3 regions of the Cupriavidus sp. JZ107 genome follow, and region 2 is predicted to be linked to each of the others. Evidence: predicted binding sites of a transcription regulator. Region 2 holds the regulator's gene; each other region holds the start of a gene.
The links. The regulator sigma-54, encoded in region 2, starts transcription at its own class of promoters, with help from an activator protein. The targets are predictions, from matches to a motif close to TGGCANGNAANCTGCTTT.
Positions count from the first base shown of each region.

Region 1: M1D55_RS17220 (PQQ-dependent methanol/ethanol family dehydrogenase) is a predicted target of sigma-54. The motif match lies at 2,638-2,655, and genes of this name have one in related genera.
Region 3: M1D55_RS19115 (circularly permuted type 2 ATP-grasp protein) is a predicted target of sigma-54. The motif match lies at 4,672-4,689, and genes of this name have one in related genera.

Region 1 is NZ_CP096481.1:1,724,574-1,731,263, reverse strand. It holds gene M1D55_RS17235 (ABC transporter permease) at 1-718, shown strand, start outside; gene M1D55_RS17230 (quinoprotein dehydrogenase-associated SoxYZ-like carrier) at 715-1,524, shown strand; gene M1D55_RS17225 (quinoprotein relay system zinc metallohydrolase 1) at 1,521-2,489, shown strand; gene M1D55_RS17220 (PQQ-dependent methanol/ethanol family dehydrogenase) at 2,775-4,508, shown strand; gene M1D55_RS17215 (c-type cytochrome) at 4,568-4,906, shown strand; gene pqqE (pyrroloquinoline quinone biosynthesis protein PqqE) at 5,102-6,274, opposite strand; gene pqqD (pyrroloquinoline quinone biosynthesis peptide chaperone PqqD) at 6,246-6,491, opposite strand; gene pqqC (pyrroloquinoline-quinone synthase PqqC) at 6,533-6,690, opposite strand, start outside.
Region 2 is NZ_CP096481.1:2,927,414-2,934,103, reverse strand. It holds gene hprK (HPr(Ser) kinase/phosphatase) at 1-594, opposite strand, end outside; gene ptsN (PTS IIA-like nitrogen regulatory protein PtsN) at 667-1,122, opposite strand; gene hpf (ribosome hibernation-promoting factor, HPF/YfiA family) at 1,502-1,858, opposite strand; gene M1D55_RS22835 (RNA polymerase factor sigma-54) at 1,908-3,386, opposite strand; gene lptB (LPS export ABC transporter ATP-binding protein) at 3,575-4,399, opposite strand; gene lptA (lipopolysaccharide transport periplasmic protein LptA) at 4,497-5,126, opposite strand; gene lptC (LPS export ABC transporter periplasmic protein LptC) at 5,207-5,836, opposite strand; gene M1D55_RS22815 (KpsF/GutQ family sugar-phosphate isomerase) at 5,845-6,690, opposite strand, start outside.
Region 3 is NZ_CP096481.1:2,131,185-2,137,874, reverse strand. It holds gene M1D55_RS19135 (DNA internalization-related competence protein ComEC/Rec2) at 1-688, shown strand, start outside; gene M1D55_RS19130 (MurR/RpiR family transcriptional regulator) at 700-1,683, opposite strand; gene edd (phosphogluconate dehydratase) at 1,978-3,840, shown strand; gene M1D55_RS19120 (gluconokinase) at 4,060-4,569, shown strand; gene M1D55_RS19115 (circularly permuted type 2 ATP-grasp protein) at 4,801-6,273, shown strand; gene M1D55_RS19110 (alpha-E domain-containing protein) at 6,355-6,690, shown strand, end outside.

The sequences.
Region 1 (6,690 bases), 1.2 Mb from region 2:
ACTGGTGCGGCCCCTGCTGTGGTTCCTGGTATTTGCCGCAGGCTTCCAGAACGTGTTCGGTGTCGCCATCATTCCGCCCTACGACACCTATGTCGAATACAAGGTTTATCTGACCCCCGGCCTGCTGGCGATGATTGCGCTGTTCAACGGCATGCAGTCTTCGCTGGCGATGGTCTACGACCGCGAAATGGGCGTGATGCGGCTGCTGCTGACGGCGCCGCTGCCGCGGCCATGGTTGCTGGCATGCAAGCTCGCGGCCGGTGCGCTGCTGTCGCTGCTGCAGATGGCCGTGTTCCTGCTGGTTGCCGTGCTGTTCGACGTGCCGGTTGCCTGGACCGCGCTGCCGATGCTGCTGGCGGCAATGACGCTGGTTGCACTGATGCTCGGTGCGCTCGGCCTGGCGCTGTCGGTGCATGTCCGCCAGCTGGAGAACTTCGCCGGCATGATGAACTTCGTGATCTTCCCGATGTTCTTCATCAGCACCGCGCTGTATCCGCTGTGGAAACTCGAGGAATCGGGGGCCGAGGCGATCCACCAGTTGGCGCGGATCAACCCGTTCACGCACGCGCTCGAGGCCATCCGTTTCGCGCTGTATGGCCAGGCGGCATGGGGCAGCCTCGCCGTGGTGGCCGCGTGTGCCTGCCTGTTCTTCGGCGTGGCATTGTTCGGCTACGACCCGCAGCGCGGCATGGCAAGGCCGCTGGGGAAGCGGGCATGAGCCGGCCAGCCTGGCCCCGCCGCCATGGCGGGCGCAGCCGCGGGTGGTTCGGCACGCTGCTGGCCCTGGCGGCGGTACTGGCCGCGGCACGGGGGCATGCGGCGGCCGATGCCGATCCCTTCGCCTCGCCGCAATGGCCCACGCTGCGCGCCGAGATGCTGGGCAATGCGCCGGCGGTATTCGATCCGCGCGTCAAGGTTATTGGCCCCGCTTTCGCCGAGGATGCGCTGAACGTGCCCATCGCGTTCGATGCCTCCGCGCTGGGCGAGGTCGACAGGATCGTCGTGGGCGTCGACCGCAATCCGATCCGCCAGGTGCTGACCTTCACGCCTGGCAGGCTCAAGCCCGCCCTGTCCTTCCGCTTCAAGCTGGAACAGGGATCGCCGGTGCGGGTGGCGGCGCGCACGCGCGACGGGGTCTGGCATGTCGGCGGGCTGCTGGTCGACGCCGCCGGCGGCGGCTGCACGGTGCCCGGCGTGACACGCAAGGATGGCTCGTGGAGCGCGACGCTGAACCGGGTCGAGGCCCGGCGCTTCGCCGCGCTCGATGGCGGCGGTGGCCGCGTCCGGATCCGCGTGATGCATCCAATGGATACCGGCCTCGTGGCGGGCATCCCTGCCTTCCATATCGAGCAGCTGGCCCTCGTCGACGGCCGCCGCGAACCGCTCGGCACGCTGGCGCTGCACGAGCCCGTTTCGGAGAACCCGATCTTCTCGTTCGACCTGCGCGAGCCGGCTGCCGAACCGCTGGCGGTGACCGGCCGCGACAACAACGGCAACCGTATCGACGCCAGGGTGCTGCCATGAGCAACAGGCTGGCCACGATCGCCCTGCAGATTGCCCTGCTGTTGCCCGCATCGGCATTCGGCGACGGGCTCGCGGAGAGGCCGCTGCAGCCGCCAGACTACCGCCTCGCGCCGCGCGGCATCGGCGACGGCGTCTGGCTGCTCGAGGGCGCGAACGCCGACTTCGCGGTCGGCAACGGCTGCAACATCATCAATACCGCCTTCATCGATACTGGCGATGGCGTGGTCGTCGTCAATACGGGACCGTCGCGGCGCTACGGCGAGCAGCAACGCGCGGCGATCGCCAAGGTAACTGATGCGCCGGTCCGCCTGGTGCTGAATCTGAACCTGCATCCCGACTACTTCTTCGGCAACCAGGCCTACGCCGACGCGAAGCCGGCGGCGCTTGCCGGCACCGTCGCGGGTGCTGCGCGCGAGGCGGGCTCGTATGCCGACAACCTGTATCGGCTGTGCGGAGACTGGATGGCCGGCACTGAACCGGCGCCGCCCGCCACGACGATCGAGCCGGGACAGCGCACGATCGGCCGCCATCGCTTCGAGCTGCTGCACCTGCAGGGCCATACCGGCGACGACCTGGTGCTGATCGACCATACCGCGCGCGTGATGTTCGCCGGCGGCCTCGTCTTCCGCTCGCGCGTCCCGACCACGCCGCACGCCGACATCGCACGCTGGCTGGCCAGCCTGGACGTGCTGGAACGCCGGATGCGCGAGGACGGCTTGCGTCTGCTGGTGCCAAGCCATGGCCCGGCGCTCGATCGCGCCGATGCGATCGCACAGACGCGGGATTACCTGCGTTGGCTCGACGCGCGCCTGCGCCGAGCCGCCAGAGAGGGCCGCGATCTCGCCGAGGTCATCGCGATGCCGGTGCCGGCGCCCTACTCGGAATGGGCCGCGATGCCGGCCGAATACCTGCGCAACGTCACGCACCTGTACCCCGCGTACGAACGCGAGGCATTGGCGCCATGAACGCCTGTGCCGGGCTCGGCCAAGAGGTGCTCCATTCCGCGACAGCGGTTGTTGCGCGGTAGCGCGATACGGCCCGGTACGGCGCATCTGCGCAGTCGGTCGCGGCGCGAAATGGCCCGCCAACAACGGGAATTTTTCACGGCTGGCGTGGCACGCGATTTGCGGTTTGGCGCACCGGCGCGGCATTGCCGATCGGCCCGTGCCGCGCCTACCGAAGAACCACCGGGAAAACCGCAGCAAAGATGATCGAAACCGATGATCGACAAAAAGAGAGAGGAGCAAACGATGAGCAAGTTGAAGGTGCTGGTGCTGGCAACCGCCTGCGTGGCCAGCTTCGCCGCGCGTGCCGCGGTAACGGACGCGATGATCGAAAACGACGCGAAGAGTCCCGGTGATGTGCTGTCGTGGGGAATCGGACCGGAGGGCCAGCGCTTCTCGCCGCTGGCAAGAATCAACACGAAGAACGTCGCACGCCTGGTGCCGGCGTGGTCGTTCTCGTTCGGCGGCGAGAAGCAGCGCGGCCAGGAATCGCAGCCGTTGATCCATAACGGCAAGATGTTCGTTACCGCATCGTATTCGCGGATCTTCGCGCTCGATGCGAAGACCGGCGCCAAGCTGTGGAAGTACGAGCATCGGCTGCCCGAAGGCATCATGCCCTGCTGCGACGTGGTGAACCGCGGCGCGGCACTCTACGACAACCTGGTCATCTTTGGCACGCTCGATGCGCAACTGGTGGCGCTCAACCAGGACACCGGCAAGGTCGTGTGGAAGGACAAGATCGACGATTACGCGGCAGGCTATTCGTACACGGCGGCGCCGATGATCGTCAAGGGCCTGGTGCTGACCGGCGTGTCCGGCGGCGAGTTCGGCGTGGTCGGCCGCGTCGAGGCGCGCGACGCGAAGACCGGCCGGATGGTCTGGGTCCGCCCGACCGTCGAAGGGCACATGGGCTATCGGTTCGACGCCGAGGGCAACAAGATCGAGAACGGCATCACCGGCAACCTGAACGCCAGCTGGCCCGGCGAGACCTGGAAGACCGGCGGCGCGGCGACCTGGCTCGGCGGCACCTACGATCCGAAGACCGGGCTGGCCTATTTCGGCACTGGTAACCCGGGGCCGTGGAACAGCCACTTGCGCAAGGGCGACAACCTGTACTCGTCGTCGACGGTCGCCATCGATCCGGCCACCGGAAAGATCGTCTGGCATTACCAGAACACACCGAACGACGGCTGGGACTTCGACGGCGTCAACGAGTTCGTGACCTTCGATCTCGACGGCAAGCGCGTCGGCGGCAAGGCCGACCGCAACGGCTTCTTCTACGTCAACGACGCGCGCGACGGCAAGGTGCTGAACGCCTTTCCATTTGTCCGCAAGGTGACCTGGGCAAAGGACATCGATCTGAAGACCGGCCGGCCCAACTTCGTCGCCGAAAGCCGTCCCGGCGATCCCGCGGACCAGAAGAAGGGGCAGTCGGTGTTCGCGGCGCCGGGCTTCCTCGGCGGCAAGAACCAGCAGCCGATGGCATACAGCCCGCAGACCCGCATGTTCTACGTCCCGGCCAACGAGTGGGGCATGGACATCTGGAACGAGCCGATCACCTACAAGAAAGGCGCGGCCTTCCTTGGCGCGGGATTCACCATCAAGCCGCTGAACGAGGACTATATCGGCGCGCTGCGCGCGATCGATCCGAAGACCGGCAAGATCGTCTGGGAGGTCAAGAACAATGCCCCGCTGTGGGGCGGCGTGATGACGACCGCCGGCGGCCTCGTGTTCTGGGGCACGCCCGAGGGCTATCTGAAGGCGGCCGATGCGAAGACCGGCAAGGAGCTGTGGCAGTTCCAGACCGGCAGCGGCGTGGTGGCGCCGCCGGTCACCTGGGAAGAGAACGGCGAGCAGTTCATCGCCGTGGTGTCGGGCTGGGGCGGCGCCGTGCCGCTGTGGGGCGGCGACGTCGCCAAGCGCGTCAACTTCCTCGAGCAAGGCGGCTCGGTCTGGGTGTTCAAGCTGAGCAAGGTCTGAGCGTTTGTCCGAAGGGCCGGCCCTCGGCGGTGCCGGCCCAGCAAGAGCTGGAGAATTCCATGCAGAAAGAACGAAATCGACGTATCGCGCCGCGCGCAGCCGCCCTTGCCTTCGGCCTCGCGCTTGCGGCATCGGCACAGGCGGCACCCGATATCAAGGCGCTGGCGGACAAGAACGGCTGCTTCTCCTGCCATGGCATGCAGGGCAAGCTGGTCGGCCCTGGCTTCGCCGAGGTTGCCGCCAAATACAAGGGGGACGGCGAGGCCGCAGGCAAGCTGGCGCGCAAGATCCAGGAGGGCGGCAAGGGGGTATGGGGGCGGATTCCAATGCCGCCGCATCCATCGCTGAAGGACGAGGAAGCGAAGCAGCTGGCGGCGTGGGTGCTGGAGGCCGGCTGAACGGCGGCCCGTGCGAGGCGCGATGTTCCATCGCCCTCCATGGTCCTTCATCACCCTCTCCCTAGCCCTCTCCCCAGCCCTCTCCCGCAAGCGGGAGAGGGAGCATGGTGCCGGCAGCGCGACGGCTCGCCGCGCGACTCGCCCTCTCTTCCGCTCTTCCGCTCCGCCGCTCCGCCGCTCTGCCGCTCTCGCGCTCTACCTCTCGCTCAACCGCAGCGAATTGGCATCGGTGCGGAACAGCAGCGGCGCCTCCTTGCCCCGCTCCACGCGTCCCTGGGCCAGCACGGCGGCCAGGCGGCCCTGCGCCACGATGGCACGCAAGCGATCGTGATCGCCGGACCGGTCGCAGACCGGATCCGTCGCGTCGGCGTCGCCGGTCAGTTGCCATGCCTGGCAGCGGCAGCCCCCCGCGTCGGCCTCCTTTTCGTCGCAGGACCGGCATGCGCCCTTCATCCACGCGGTGCCGCGATAGCGGTTGAATGCGTCGCTGTCGAACCAGATCTCGCGCAGTGGCATGTCGTTGACGTTTGGCAGCGCGAGGCCCGGCAGCATGCGGGCGGCGTGGCAAGGCAGCGCCGTGCCGTCGGGCGCGACGCCCAGAAACGTCGTGCCCCAGCCGTTCATGCACTTCTTGGGCCGCGTTTCGAAATAGTCCGGTACCACGAACAGAATGCGGCAACGCGAGCCGATGCGCCGCCGATAGCGCTCCACCACGGCCTCGGCTTCGCGCAGTTGCGCGGCATCGGGCATCAGCGCCAGGCGGTTGCGCCAGGCCCAGCCGTAGTACTGGGTGTTGGCCAGCTCCAGATACTCGGCGCCCATCTCCAGCGCCATGTCGATGATGGTGCCGACATGCGGCAGGTTATGCCGGTGCAGCACGCAGTTCATCACCATCGGATAGCCGTGCGCCTTGATCATCCGGGCCACGCGCCGCTTCAGGTCAAAGGTGCGCGTGCTCGACAGGAAGTCGTTCAGCTCGCGCGTCGAATCCTGGAAGGAAAGCTGGATGTGGTCGAGCCCCGCCTCGCGCAGCGCCCCCAACCGTTCGTCGGTCAAGCCGACACCGGAGGTGATCAGGTTGATGTAGAAGCCGAGCCCGCGCGCATGCGCGACGAGCGCTTCGAGATCCTTGCGTATCAGCGGCTCGCCGCCGGACAGTCCCAGCTGCACCGCGCCCAGCGCTCTGGCCTGCGTCAACACGTCCAGCCACCGCGCGGTGTCGAGCTCCTCGCCGTGCCGCGCATAGTCGACCGGATTCGAGCAGAACGCGCAGTGCAGCGGGCAGCGATAGGTCAGCTCGGCCAGCAGCCACAACGGCGGACCGGGGCGCGCTGCCCCCTCAGGCGAGCCAGCCGCGTTCGAATGCATGTTTGACAAAGGCATGGACCTCCGCGGCGATTCCTTGTACGTCGTACGCGCCCTGCAGTTCGTCGATCAGCATGTCGAGTGTCCGTGAGCCGTCGCAGCGCCGCAGGATTGCCGCCGCGCTGTCGTTCAAGGTGACCATGCCCTCGGGATACAGCAGCACCCAGGCCTGTTGGGCCTCCTCCCATTGCAGGCGCAGCGTCCGATGCAGGGTCGGCATGCCGGTGTGCGGGGATGACTGGGATGGCGGGGATGGCGCGGTCATGGATAGGCCCTCTCGATGGCATCGAGCATCGACCACAGCACGTCGAGCTTGAACTGCAGGATCTCGAGCGCGCGCCGCTGCTCGGCCGGCGTACGGAAATGTTCGAGTGTCACGCGCAGGCCGTGGTCGACATCGCGCTGGGCGAGCGGGATGC
Region 2 (6,690 bases):
CTCGACGAAATCGGGGCCAAGACGCACGAAATCGACCGCATCGTCGGCGACCAGGCCATGTCCGCGGGAGATCAGTTCCAGGCCGAGTTCGCTCTTGCCCAGGCCGGATTCGCCCATGATCAGCACGCCCATGCCGAGGATGTCGAGAAACACGCCGTGCATCGTGACCCGCGGCGCGGAAATGCGCGACAGATACAACCGCAGATGGTCGATTACCGCGGCCGACGACACCGGGGTCGTGAACAGCGGCGTCGACGAGCGGGTGCATCGCAGTTCGAGGTCGGGCGGCGGCTCCATGCCGTCGGCGACGACGAGGAAGGGTGGCTCAAGCAGGATCAGCTCACCCATCTGCCGCTTGCGCGTTTCGTCGTCGAGCCGCTGGTAGTAGGTGATCTCCGGCTTGCCCAGCACCTGGATCCGGTTCGGGTGGATCAGGTTCAAGTGGCCGACCAGGTCGGCCGCCGAGGTCGCCTCGCGTGCGAAGTCGAGGTCGAAGGCGCGATCGGCGCCCTCCAGCCCGGCCACCCAGGACAGTTTGAGGTCGGCTGCGTTGTCGTCGAAGATCGACTGGGAGGTGACGCCGGTGAGTTCCATGCGGGATGAGGCGGGGCGCTAAGGCGGTGGTATATGCGGTTGGCGCGGCTGTGCGCGCTTATGCCGGGAGGGTCAAGGATGCCATTGCACCAGCAACTGGTGAACCGCATCGGGCGTCGGCAAAGCGGCGAGGCCATCACGCATGTCGCGATCGGACAATAGCTGAGCGATTTCCGACAGGATTTCCAGATGTTGCTGCGTGGCCTGTTCCGGCACCAGCAGGAAGATCAGCAGCGAAACCGGCTTGCCGTCGGGCGATTCGAACGGGATCGGCTCGGCAAGCCGCATGAAGGCAGCCAGCGGCTGTTTCAGGCCCTTGATGCGGCCATGCGGGATTGCCACGCCGGCACCAAGCCCGGTCGAGCCAAGCGATTCGCGGGCAAACAGATTGTCGGTCACCGTGGCGCGCGCCACGCCATGGTTGTTTTCGAACAGCAAGCCGGCCTGTTCGAACACGCGTTTCTTGCTGGTGACGCTGACGTCGAGCGAGATATTGCCGGGCGGCAGCAGTTTGGCCAAACGGTTCATTTGAAATGCGCGGAATTCCTGAAACTGGCGCCGCCATGCGGTCCTTGCCGGCGTGGGCCGGTCTGCCGTTGCTGGGCGGTGCGTTCGTTGCCGCCGCTTCCCGACTATCAGCGTGCGGCACATTATAGTGCAGGGGGGCTCCCTGCCGTCCGATGCCGATCGCCCCGAGCGGCATTGCACAAGGAAGCGGGGCGGGCATTCTCTATATGTATTGCACAGCATACACCGGGAAGCCTGCCAGACGGAACCCCATTCCGGTTTCATCCTATAGGCTGCGAAGGTCCCGTGCCGCGACGGGCGCAAAAAAGCCGTGCTCCTGGCACGGCTTCTTTCCTCACTTCAAGGCCGGCCGGCGTTGTGGCCGCGCCGAATCTTCAAGCTACTGCTGGGCCTGGTTCGCCACCAGGCTGCTGTGATACTTCAGCGATTCGCGGTCGTGGCTCTGCACCTTGTCCTTGTAGCGGATCACTTGCCGGTCCAGCTTGTCGACCAGCATGTCGATCGCCGCATAGAGATCTTCGTGGTGCGCCTCGACAAAGATGTCCTTGCCCTTCAGATGCACATTGATTTCCGCGCGTTGCCGGCGATCCTTTTCCTTTTGATTGTCGACCGATAGCAGCACGCTGACGTCAATAACCTGATCGAAATGCCTGAGGATTCGCTCCAGTTTCGTTTCCACGTACTCACGCAGCGACGGCGTGATGTCCAAGTGGTGTCCACTGATCTTGAAGTTCATAGCGCTTCTCCTTCTGAAAGAGCCGCACCAGGCAGGCGATGCGACTCGGCTACAAAGACTTGCGAAGGTTCACGGCCGGGATCTTCAAGGCTTCACGATATTTGGCGACGGTACGTCGCGCCACGACGAAGCCTTGTTCCCCCAGCAGTTCGGCAATCCGGCTGTCGGACAACGGGTTTCTGGGGTCTTCGGCTCCTATCAGCTGCTTGATCAGCGCACGGATTGCGGTGGAAGACGCGGCACCGCCGGTCTCGGTCGATACATGACTGCCGAAGAAATATTTCAGCTCGAATGTCCCCATCGGGGTGGCCATGTACTTATTGGTCGTCACACGAGAAATAGTCGACTCGTGTAGACCCAGTGTATCGGCTATCTCCCGCAAAACCAAGGGGCGCATCGCAATTTCGCCGTGCGTAAAGAAATTCTTTTGCCGCTCCACGATGGCTTGTGCGACGCGCAAAATGGTGTCGAAACGCTGCTGGATATTCTTGATGAGCCAGCGCGCCTCCTGCAGTTTCTGCTGCAATCCCGCGGCGCCGGTATCGCCTTTCGCGCCGCGCAAGATTTGCGCATACATATCGTTGATGCGTAGCCGTGGCATCACATCGGGATTGAGCTGCGCGATCCAGTTGTGGCCGCTCTTGCGCACGAATACATCGGGCACCACGAAGTCCGCTTCCGGCCGGCTGTAGGCGTGGCCAGGATACGGCGCGAGTGAGCGGATCAGCTCGTGCGCGGCCTTCAACTGCATGTCGTCGACCTGCAGGGCCTTCTTCAGCCGCGTGTAGTCGCGCGCGGCCAGCAGTTCGAGGTGATGGCGGACGATGGTCATCGCCAGGTCGCGCTGCGGATGTTCGATGCGGCGCAGTTGCAGCGACAGGCATTCTGCTGCGTTGCGTGCGCCGACCCCGGGCGGATCGAAGCTTTGCAGCAGCGTCAGCATCGCATGCACTTCGTCCAGTTCGAATTCGAGCTCTTCCGGCAATTCGGACAGGATTTCCTCGAGCGACGCGCTCAGATAACCGTCGTCGTCGAGCGATTCGATCAGGAAAATCGCCAGGCCCTTGTCGCGCGTCGAGATTTTCAGCGGAGCCAATTGCTCCATCAGATATTCGCGCAGCGTGGGCTCGGCGTCGCGCAATTGCAGCGGCGTTTTTTCGTCCTCATCGCTTTGCGGACGGCGGGCGAAGTCGTCCAGGCTCCAGTCGCCGCCATAATCTTCGCCCGCGCCGTCGGCATAGCCATCGTCGGCCGCGGCGGCACCGTCCGCGCGCGAGTCCGCGGGCGCCGCCGGTTCGGCGGGCGGCGTCGTGGTGGCGGTCTGCACATTGACCGACCCGTCGGCAGCGACGCGCAGCGGGCTTTCGATCCAGTCGTTTTCGCGTTCGAGCAGCGGATTCTCGGTCAGCGCCTGCTCGACTTCCTGTTGCAGTTCCAGCGTGGACAACTGCAACAGCCGGATCGACTGCTGCAGCTGCGGCGTCAGGGCCAGATGCTGGGAGAGGCGTAGCTGTAGCGACGGTTTCATGCGGCCTATTTTATGCGCAACTTCGGCCGCGATGGAACGGAATTTGCTATCGGAAGTTTCGATTGCGTGGGCAGAAGCGATTGCCTGGTGGATCACCAGAGCATGATCGTGGCATCGCTTGCCGGCGTACGAAGCCGCTGCCTCGCAGGGCGGGGCAGCCGCGTGTCGTGCCGCCCCGGGTCAAGCAATTACATGCGGAAGTTTTCGCCCAGGTAAACGCGCCGCACCGATTCGTTGGCGATGATTTCCTTGGGCTCGCCTGCCGCCAGCACCGCGCCCTCGCTGATGATGTAGGCGTGGTCGCAGATGCCCAGCGTCTCGCGCACGTTGTGGTCGGTGATCAGCACGCCGATATTGCGCGCCTTCAGGAAGCTGACGATGCGCTGGATCTCGCCGACGGCGATCGGATCGACGCCGGCGAACGGTTCGTCCAGCAGGATGAAGCGCGGCGCCGAGGCCAGCGCCCGTGCGATCTCGACGCGCCGGCGCTCGCCGCCGGACAGCGACAGCGCAGGATTGTTGCGCAGGTGGGCGATCTGCAGATCGTCGAGCAGGCTGTCGAGCCGGCGCTCGATCTCGGCCGCGGACAGCGCCTTGCCGTTGTCGCGCTGCAGTTCCAGCACCGCGCGGATGTTCTGCTCGACATTGAGCTTGCGGAACACCGACGCTTCCTGCGGCAGGTACGACAGGCCCATGCGCGCGCGCTCGTGGATCGGCAGGCCGCTGATATGCTGGCCATCGAGCACGATGTCGCCTTCGTCGAGCGCGACCAGGCCCACGATCATGTAGAACGACGTGGTCTTGCCCGCGCCGTTGGGGCCGAGCAGGCCGACCACCTCGCCGCTCTTGACGTCGAGCGACACGTCCTTGACCACGGTGCGCGAGCCGTAGCGCTTCTTCAGATGGCGCACCACCAGATTGCTGGTGACGGGCATCGTGCCGGCGCCAGCGCCGGCTGCGGTGTTGGCGTTGGCGGCGGGAGCGGTGGCGGTAGCGGTGTCGGCAACGGACATGTGGGCAATCCTTTGATACTGCTTAATGCGAACGTGCTGCGAAGGTGCGGCGAAGCGTGCTGGGCGGCACGGGGTCAGGCACCGAGGCAGGCCGGGGTCAGGGTTTGGCCGTCGGCGAGCCCTTCAGGTCCACGCCGGCACCGCTGCCGCCGGTCCCCTGGCTCTGGCGCGGCGACAGCACCGCGCGCACGCGGCCGGACGGGTTCGCCGGCGCCGCGTTGCCGCTGCCGCCGGCCGCGGTGTAGAACTCGTTGCGGCTGTCGTAGGTCAGCACCGCGCCGCGAATCTCGTCGACGATCTTGGCGCCGGCCAGGCGCGCCATGCGCGCATTGCCGATCAGCTTGGCCACTTCCTGCTTGCCGTCGTATTCGATGCGGTCGCCCCAGCCGTCGATGTACTCGTCGACGTTGTCACGCTTCTGCCGAATGTAGGCCTGCTTGCCGCCCTTCGAGGTCGCCACCGCGTACTGGTAGCCCTCGGGGTCGGTGCGGACCTCGGCGGCATCGGACTTCAGCACCATGGTTCCCTTGGTCAGCACCACGTTGCCGGTCAGCGTATAGATCTGCTTGACGTCGTCGTAGCTGGCGTTGTCGGCCTCGAGCACCAGCGGCTTGTCGCGGTCGGCGCGTTCGGCGAGCGCCGGCAGGGCCAGCGTCATGCCGGCGGCGAAGGCGAGCAGCACGGCGGTGGCGCGGCGGCGGGTCCAGGTCGTCAGGGTCAGGGTCATGTTGGCCACGATGGCGTTGATTGGCGTTGTCCGGGAGGGAACGTTCGAGGGGTGCGCCCCTGGCGCGCGGGCGCGATGCGTCATGGTTTCGCGCTGCCGCCGCCGCGCGGCGCCATCACGATGGTGCCGCGCACATTGCCGAGCAGATTGACCTCGCGCGTGACATTGTTGAAGACCAGGCCGTTGGCGGTCATCACCGACGGGCCGCGCGTCAGCTTGACCGGCTTGTCGGTCTTGACGATGTCGTCGTTGATCAGGATCTGGAAGTAGCTCGACGTCGCGCTCATCTGCGGGTCCTGCGACGGATCGGCGCCCTGCACGCGAACGATATGGGCATTGCCGAACAGGTCGATCACGCTCGCGTCGGCGTTCATCTTGCCGAGGTCGGCGGTGCCGGTCACCGGCGGCCGATCCGGCTCGTAGGCTCGCATCGCCGGCCGCGTGACCTCGTAGGTCTGGTCGTCCTCGTAATGGATCATCCGCTCGCCGGTGAAGCGCATCTTGGTGCTGCCGTCCTCGGCCAGTTCGGTGGCGGTGAAGCGCTCCATCCAGTAGTCGGGCACGTGGCGCTTCTGGCGTTCGGTATCGCTGACCTCGCGCGGCGTATTGACCTGCACCAGCCAGAAGGTACTGCCGGCAACCAGCGCCATCAGCAGCAGCGGCATCAGCCGCAGCGCGAGGCGGGACAGGGAAGGAAACAGATCCCGCATGGCGTGCGTCAGATGACCTTGGCCCGGGTCAGGTCATGGATATGCAGCGCGCCGACCAGGCGCTGGTCGGCGTCGACCACCAGCAGCTGGTTGATGCGGTTCGCTTCCATGATCTGCACCGCCTCGACCGCGAGCTGGTCCGGTCCGACCGTGAACGGGTTGGCATGCATCACCTCGCCGATCGGCACCGTCTTCCAGTCGCGCGGCGTTTCCAGCAGCCGGCGCAGGTCGCCGTCGGTGAAGACGCCGATCGCGCGGCCGTCGGCGTCGACGATCGCGGTCATGGCCATGCCCTTGCGGGTGATTTCCATCAGCGCCTGCGCCAGCGGCGTGCTTTCGCGGACTTCGGGCACCGCATTGCCGGTGCGCATCACGTCCCGCACATGGGTCAGCAGCTTGCGTCCCAGGGCACCGCCGGGGTGCGAGCGCGCGAAATCCTCTTCACCGAAGCCGCGCGCATCGAGCACCGCTACCGCCAGCGCATCGCCCAGCGCCAGCGCCGCCGTGGTGCTGGCGGTCGGGGCCAGGTTCAGCGGGCAGGCTTCCTTGTCGACGCGGGCGTCCAGATGGGCGTCGGCCAGTTGCGCCAGGTTCGACTCGATATTGCCGGTCACCGAGATCAGCTTGGCGCCGATGCGCTTGACGATCGGCACGATCGACAGCAGTTCGGAGGTCTCGCCGGAGTTGGAGAAGGCGATCAGCACGTCGTCGCGCGTGATCATGCCGAGGTCGCCGTGCGAAGCCTCGGCAGGATGGACGAAGAAGGCGGGCGTCCCGGTCGAGGCCAGCGTGGCGGCGACCTTGCGGCCGATATGGCCGGACTTGCCGATGCCGGAAACGACCACGCGGCCCGA
Region 3 (6,690 bases), 800 kb from region 2:
GTTCCTGCGCGCGGTTGGCATTCACTCGCTCGATGCGCTGGTGATCAGTCACGAGGACGCCGATCATGCCGGCGGCGCGCGCGACGTGATGGCGGCGCTGCCGGTCCGGCGCCTGTGGGCGTCGCTGCCGCGTGGCCATCCGCTATGGCGGTTGCAGGCCGGGAGCGGGCCGGATGCCGGTGCGGTGTGTGCGGCCGGTATCGCGTGGCAATGGGACGGCGTGCGTTTCGAGCTGCTGCATCCGTTGCCGGGGCAGGGCGACGACGCGGCGATCGGCAGCAATGCGCGCAGCTGCGTGCTGCGGATCTCGAGCCCGTACGCCGCGATGCTGCTGACCGGCGATATCGACCGCGCCGCCGAACTGGCAATGGTCGCTCGCCTGCCGCCCGATGCGCTGCGTGCCGACCTGCTGCTGGTGCCGCACCATGGCAGCCGCACGTCGTCCAGCGACGAATGGCTCGACGCGGTGCGGCCCGTTGCGGCGGTGTTCCAGCTCGGCTATCGCAACCGCTACCGGCATCCGCATGCGCAGGTATGGGCGCGCTATGGCCGCCGCGGGATCGCGCGCTATCGCAGCGATCGCACCGGCGCCGTCGAAGTCGTCGCGGATCGGGACGGCATTGCGATCGCGTCGTTCCGGCAGCAGGCGCGGCGCTACTGGCGGCCGGCCCCGGATGCGCCGGAATGAACGAGTACGGGTTACCGCTTGGCCGCGCGGCGGGCAGCCGGGCTCGCCGCACGCTTGGTCGCGGGCGTAGTCACTCGCTTCGACGCACCTTTTGCCGCCGGACCCGCGCTGCGGCGCCCCTTGCCGCGCGGCAGCGGCTCGATCGCATGGCTGGGCTCGACGCTGGCGATGCGGCGCTCGCGCAGATGCGCCTTCGCGCGTTGCAAGCGGCCCGCCATCGTGTCGGCCCGTGCCAGCGCGACGCCCGCGGCGAGCACATCGCCGAGCACCAGATGGCTGATGCGCGAGGTCATCGGCGTATAGACCTCGCTGTCCTCTTCCACATCGGAGAACACGCAGACGTCGGCCAGCGCGGCCAGCGGCGAGCCGCTGTGCGTCAGCGCCAGCACGCTGGCGCCCGCGCCGCGCGCCAGCGTGGCCGCGGTCAGCATGTCCCAGGTGCGGCCGCTGTTGGACACCAGCACCGCGACGTCGCCCGGCGCCAGCAGCGCGGCGGACATGCTGAACACATGCGGATCGGAGTACGCGACGGTCGGCATGCCGAGACGGAAGAACTTGTGCTGGATGTCGAGGGCGACGATGCCGGAGTTGCCGCAGCCGTAGAACTCGATGCGGCGCGCGCCGGCCAGCAGCGCGATGCCGTGCTCGATCTGATCGGCCGACAACGCATTGCGCACCGACATCAATGTCGCGATGGTGCGGTCGAACACCTTGCCGGCGATATCGGCCGGCCGGTCCTGCGGATTGACGTCCTGGTGCACGAAAGGCGTGCCGGCGCCGACGGTCTGCGCGAACTGCAGCTTGAACTCGCGAAAGCCGTCGTAGCCGAGCGCCGCGCAAAAGCGTGCAATGGTCGGCTGCGACACGCCGGCAAGGCGAGCGAGCTCCGGCATCGACAGCCGGATCACGCTGGCGCCGTGGCGCGCGACGTAGTCGGCGAGGCGGCGTTCGGAGGGGCGAAGGGAGTCGTAGACGGCGAGGATGCGGTCACGCATGAGGGCGGCAAGAGTCGGATTGGATCGGGGTTTGTAGAGATTCTACTTGGCCGGCCGAATGATCGGGTGGAACGCCGTGCGCCGCAGTCGGGAATAACCCTGATGCCGAACGATGGAAAGCGCGATTTCACTGGGTTTTTTCGCTGTTTTGGATGGGGCGGTGCGACACGAGACTTCTGGAACGGCGCCGTCTTCCGGTAGAATGTAGAAATTCTACACAAATCGACCCTGCCGGGATCCGCCGATATCCCGTTGATCGAACCGCCCGATCCCCCGTTCGCCTCTTCATATCGAATGCCACAGACTCTCGATTCCGCCGTGCGCGACGTCACCGCGCGCATCGTCGAACGTAGCCGCGCCAGCCGCAGCGCCTACCTGGAGCGCTGCGCCCGCGCGCAACGCGAACTGGGCCCGGCACAGGGCTTGTCCTGCGCCAACCTGGCTCATGGCTACGCCGCGCTGCCGGCCGCCGACAAGCTGAAGCTGCGCGTCGAACATGCGCTGAATCTCGGCATCGTCACCGCGTACAACGACATGCTGTCCGCGCACCAGCCCTATGAGCGCTATCCCGCGCTGATCCGCGCGGCGGCGCGTGAAGTGGGCGCGGTGGCGCAGGTCGCCGGCGGCGTGCCGGCGATGTGCGACGGCATCACGCAGGGCAATCCCGGCATGGAGCTGTCGCTGTTCTCGCGCGATGCGATCGCGATGGGCGCCGCGATCGCGCTGTCGCACAACACCTTCGATGCGGTGGTGATGCTCGGCGTCTGCGACAAGATCGTCCCGGGGCTGGTGATGGGCGCGCTGCAGTTCGGCCATTTGCCGGTGGTGATGGTGCCGGCCGGACCGATGGCCAGCGGCCTGCCCAACAAGGAGAAGGCGCGCGTGCGGCAGCTGTATGCCACCGGCCAGGTCGGCCGCGACGCGCTGCTCGAGGCCGAGTGCCAGGCCTATCACGGCGCCGGCACCTGCACGTTCTATGGCACCGCCAACAGCAACCAGCTGCTGATGGAAATCATGGGCCTGCATCTGCCGGGCGCGGCGTTCGTGCCGCCGGAGGGCGGCCTGCGCGATGCGCTGACGGCCGCCGCGGCGCAGCGCGCGCTGGCACTGTCGGCACGCGGCGATGGCTATCTGCCGATCTGCCGCATCGTCGACGAACGCGCGGTCGTCAACGGCATCGTCGGACTGCTGGCGACCGGCGGCTCGACCAACCACACGATCCATCTGGTGGCGATGGCGCGTGCGGCCGGCATCGTGATCGACTGGGACGACTTTGACCAGCTGTCGCGCGCGACGCCGCTGCTGGCGCGCGTCTATCCGAACGGCGCCGCCGACGTCAATCATTTCCATGCGGCCGGCGGCGTCGGCTTCGTGATTCGGCAGCTGCTCGATGCCGGGCTGCTGCACGAGGACGTCGAGACCGTGGCCGGCCCGGGACTGGCGCGTTATGCGCGGGAGCCGGTACTGCACGACGGCGCGTTGCAGTGGCGCGAAGCCCCGGCGCAAAGCGGCGACGCGCAGGTGCTCGCGCCGATCGACAAGCCGTTCGATCCCGAAGGCGGATTGCGCTTGATGTCCGGCAACCTGGGCCGCGGCGTGATCAAGGTGTCGGCGGTCGCGCCCGAGCACCGGATCGTCGAGGCGCCGGCGCGCGTGTTCGAATCGCAGCAGGCGTTGCAGGACGCGTTCGCGCGCGGCGAGCTCGACCGCGACGTCATCGTCGTGGTGCGCTTCCAGGGGCCGAACGCCAACGGCATGCCGGAGCTGCACCGGCTGACGCCGCCGCTGGGCGCGCTGCAGGACGCCGGCCATCGCGTCGCGCTGGTCACCGACGGCCGCATGTCGGGTGCCTCCGGCAAGGTGCCGGCGGTGATCCACGTCGGCCCCGAGGCCAGCGCGGGCGGTCCGCTGGCGCGCGTGCGCGATGGCGACCTGCTGCGCGTCGATGCGGTCGCCGGCACGCTGGCGTGGCTCGGCGATCCGGCAGAGCTCGCGGCGCGCGCGCCTGCTGCGCCGCCGCAGGACGCGTTCGCCGACTACAGCCTGGGCCGCGGCCTGTTCGGCCTGTTCCGCCGCCACGCGCGCGGCGCCGAGCAGGGCGGCAGCGCGCTGGACCTCAGCGAGGCCGATGCGATGGCGGCGCCGCGCGCACTATAGTCGTGCTGTAGTCGTGCTGTAGGGCGTACTTGCGGCAGCCGCTATCCCGAACCCGCTATCCGCTATCCGCTATCCGCTGGACGATATCCGATACCGAATCAATCCCGAAGTCGGCCGGACCTGGCGTCCGGCCTCGACCGCCCGCATGCGAACTCGCCGGCGCGCGGTCAGACCAACAAGGACGGCACCGACCGTCCGATCCTGATCGATGGAGCAGACATGATCTATATCCTGATGGGCGTCTCCGGCAGCGGCAAGACCACGGTCGGCTCGCTGCTGGCGCAGGCGCTGCATTGCGGCTTCCATGATGCCGACGAATTCCACAGCGCCGCCAACAAGGCCAAGATGGCCGCGGGCATTCCGCTGACCGACGAGGACCGCTGGCCCTGGCTGGACGCGATGCGCGCGGCCATCGACCAGGCCCGCGCCGAGGGCCGCCCGCACGTGTTCACCTGCTCCGCGCTGCGCCAGATCTATCGCGACCGGCTGACGCCGCCCGACGGCGGGGTCAGCTTCATCTACCTGAAGGGCGATATCGACGTGCTGCGCACCCGCCTGGCCGGCCGCAGCGGGCATTTCTTCGACCCCAAGCTGCTGCAGAGCCAGCTCGATACGCTGGAGGAGCCGCGCGACGCGCTGGTGCTCGATATCCGCAAGCCGCCCGAGGAGCTGGTGCGCCAGATCCTGGCGGAGCGTCCGCCGGTCCGCGGCAGCCAGCCCGTGCACTGAAATGGTGTGCCGGGGCGGCCTGTTCCCGCGCCGCTCCGCGCCATTCCGTGCCGTGTCCCGCCCCTGCGCGTCTTTCCACCCCGTTTTGCGCAACCTTTCCACTGGCAGACATCTTGCTTGAATGTCTGCCAAGGCACCTGACTTCCTTCTCGGGGGCAGCGGCCGGACGTATGCTGTAGGAGTCAACGATGCGCGGCGGCCGGTCGGGCGCCCGGCACTGGGGAGGGCATCATGGCGGCGCGGTTTTTCGATGAAATGCTGGACTGGCGCGGCGATGCGCCCCCGAACATCGCCGCCGGGCAGGCCTTGTCGCCCGACGCGATCCGGCCGCACTACCGTCACTTCGCCGACTGGCTGGCGCGCCAGTCGGAGGCCACCATGGCCAACAAGCGTGCCGAGGCCGACCTGGTGTTCCGGCGCGTGGGCATCACCTTCGCCGTCTATGGCGACAAGGACGAGGACAACAGCGGCACCGAGCGCACCATCCCGTTCGACGTGATTCCGCGCATCTTCCCGGCCGGCGAATGGGCGCTGCTGGAGCGGGGCCTGCGCCAGCGGGTCGCCGCGCTGAACCGCTTCATCCATGACATCTATCATGGGCAGGACATCATCCGCGCCGGCGTGATTCCGCCCGAGCAGGTCTACGACAACGCGCAGTACCGTCCCGAGATGCTGGGCATCGACGTGCCGCGCGACATCTATGCGCATGTCGCCGGCATCGACGTGGTGCGCGCCGGCGAGGGCGAGTTCTATGTGCTCGAGGACAATCTGCGGGTGCCGTCCGGCGTTTCGTACATGCTCGAGAATCGCAAGATGATGATGCGGTTGTTCCCCGAGCTGTTTGCGCGCAACCGCGTCGCGCCGGTGGCCCACTATCCCGACCTGCTGCTGGACATGCTGCGCAGCGTGTCGCCGCAGGGAATGGCCGATCCGACCGTGGTGGTGCTGACGCCCGGCATGTACAACTCCGCCTATTTCGAACATGCGTTCCTGGCGCAGCAGATGGGCATCGAACTGGTCGAGGGCAGCGACCTGTTCGTGCAGGACGACTTTCTGTACATGCGCACCACGCAGGGCCCGCAGCGCGTCGACGTGATCTACCGCCGCGTCGACGACGACTTTCTCGATCCGCTGGTGTTCCGGCCCGATTCGACGCTGGGCGCGGCCGGCCTGCTGGCGGTCTATCGCGCCGGCAATGTCACGGTATGCAATGCGATCGGTACCGGCGTCGCCGACGACAAGTCGATCTATCCCTATGTGCCGGAGATGATCCGCTTCTATCTGGGCGAGGAGCCGCTGCTGGCCAACGTGCCGACCTATATGTGCCGGCGCCCGGACGATCTGCAGTACGTGCTCGACCACATGGACGAACTCGTGGTCAAGGAAACGCACGGCGCCGGCGGCTACGGCATGCTGGTCGGGCCGGCGGCGACGCGCGCGGAGATCGACGCGTTCCGCGAGGTGGTCAAGGCGCGGCCGCATCAGTACATCGCGCAACCGACGCTGGCGCTGTCGACCTGTCCGACCTATGTCGAGGCCGGCATCGCGCCGCGCCATATCGATCTGCGGCCATTCGTGCTGTCGGGCAAGGAGGTGCGCATGGTGCCGGGCGGGCTGACGCGCGTGGCGCTGCGCGAGGGGTCGCTGGTGGTCAATTCCTCGCAGGGCGGCGGCACCAAGGACACCTGGGTGCTGGAGCGCTGAACCGCTGAACCGCCGAGCCATCGATACCTGGCAACCCCTGCCGACCCCCCGCGATCTTCGACCGGACCACGGAGAGCCATCATGCTGAGCCGCACCGCCGACCACCTGTTCTGGATGGCGCGCTACACCGAGCGCGCCGAAAATACCGCGCGCATGCTCGACGTCAACTACCAGACCTCGCTGCTGCCGCAATCGATCGAGGTGGCCGAGCAGGGCTGGTGGGCGATGCTCGATATCTCCGAGTTGACGCACGCGTTCGACCACAAGTACGGGCTGCTCTCGCGCGAGGACGTGATCGACTTCATGGTGCGCGACATGACCAACCCGTCGTCGATCATGAGCTGCCTGCGCGCGGCGCGCGAGAACGCGCGCGCCGTGCGCGGTTCGCTGACGACCGAGGTGTGGGAGACGCTGAAC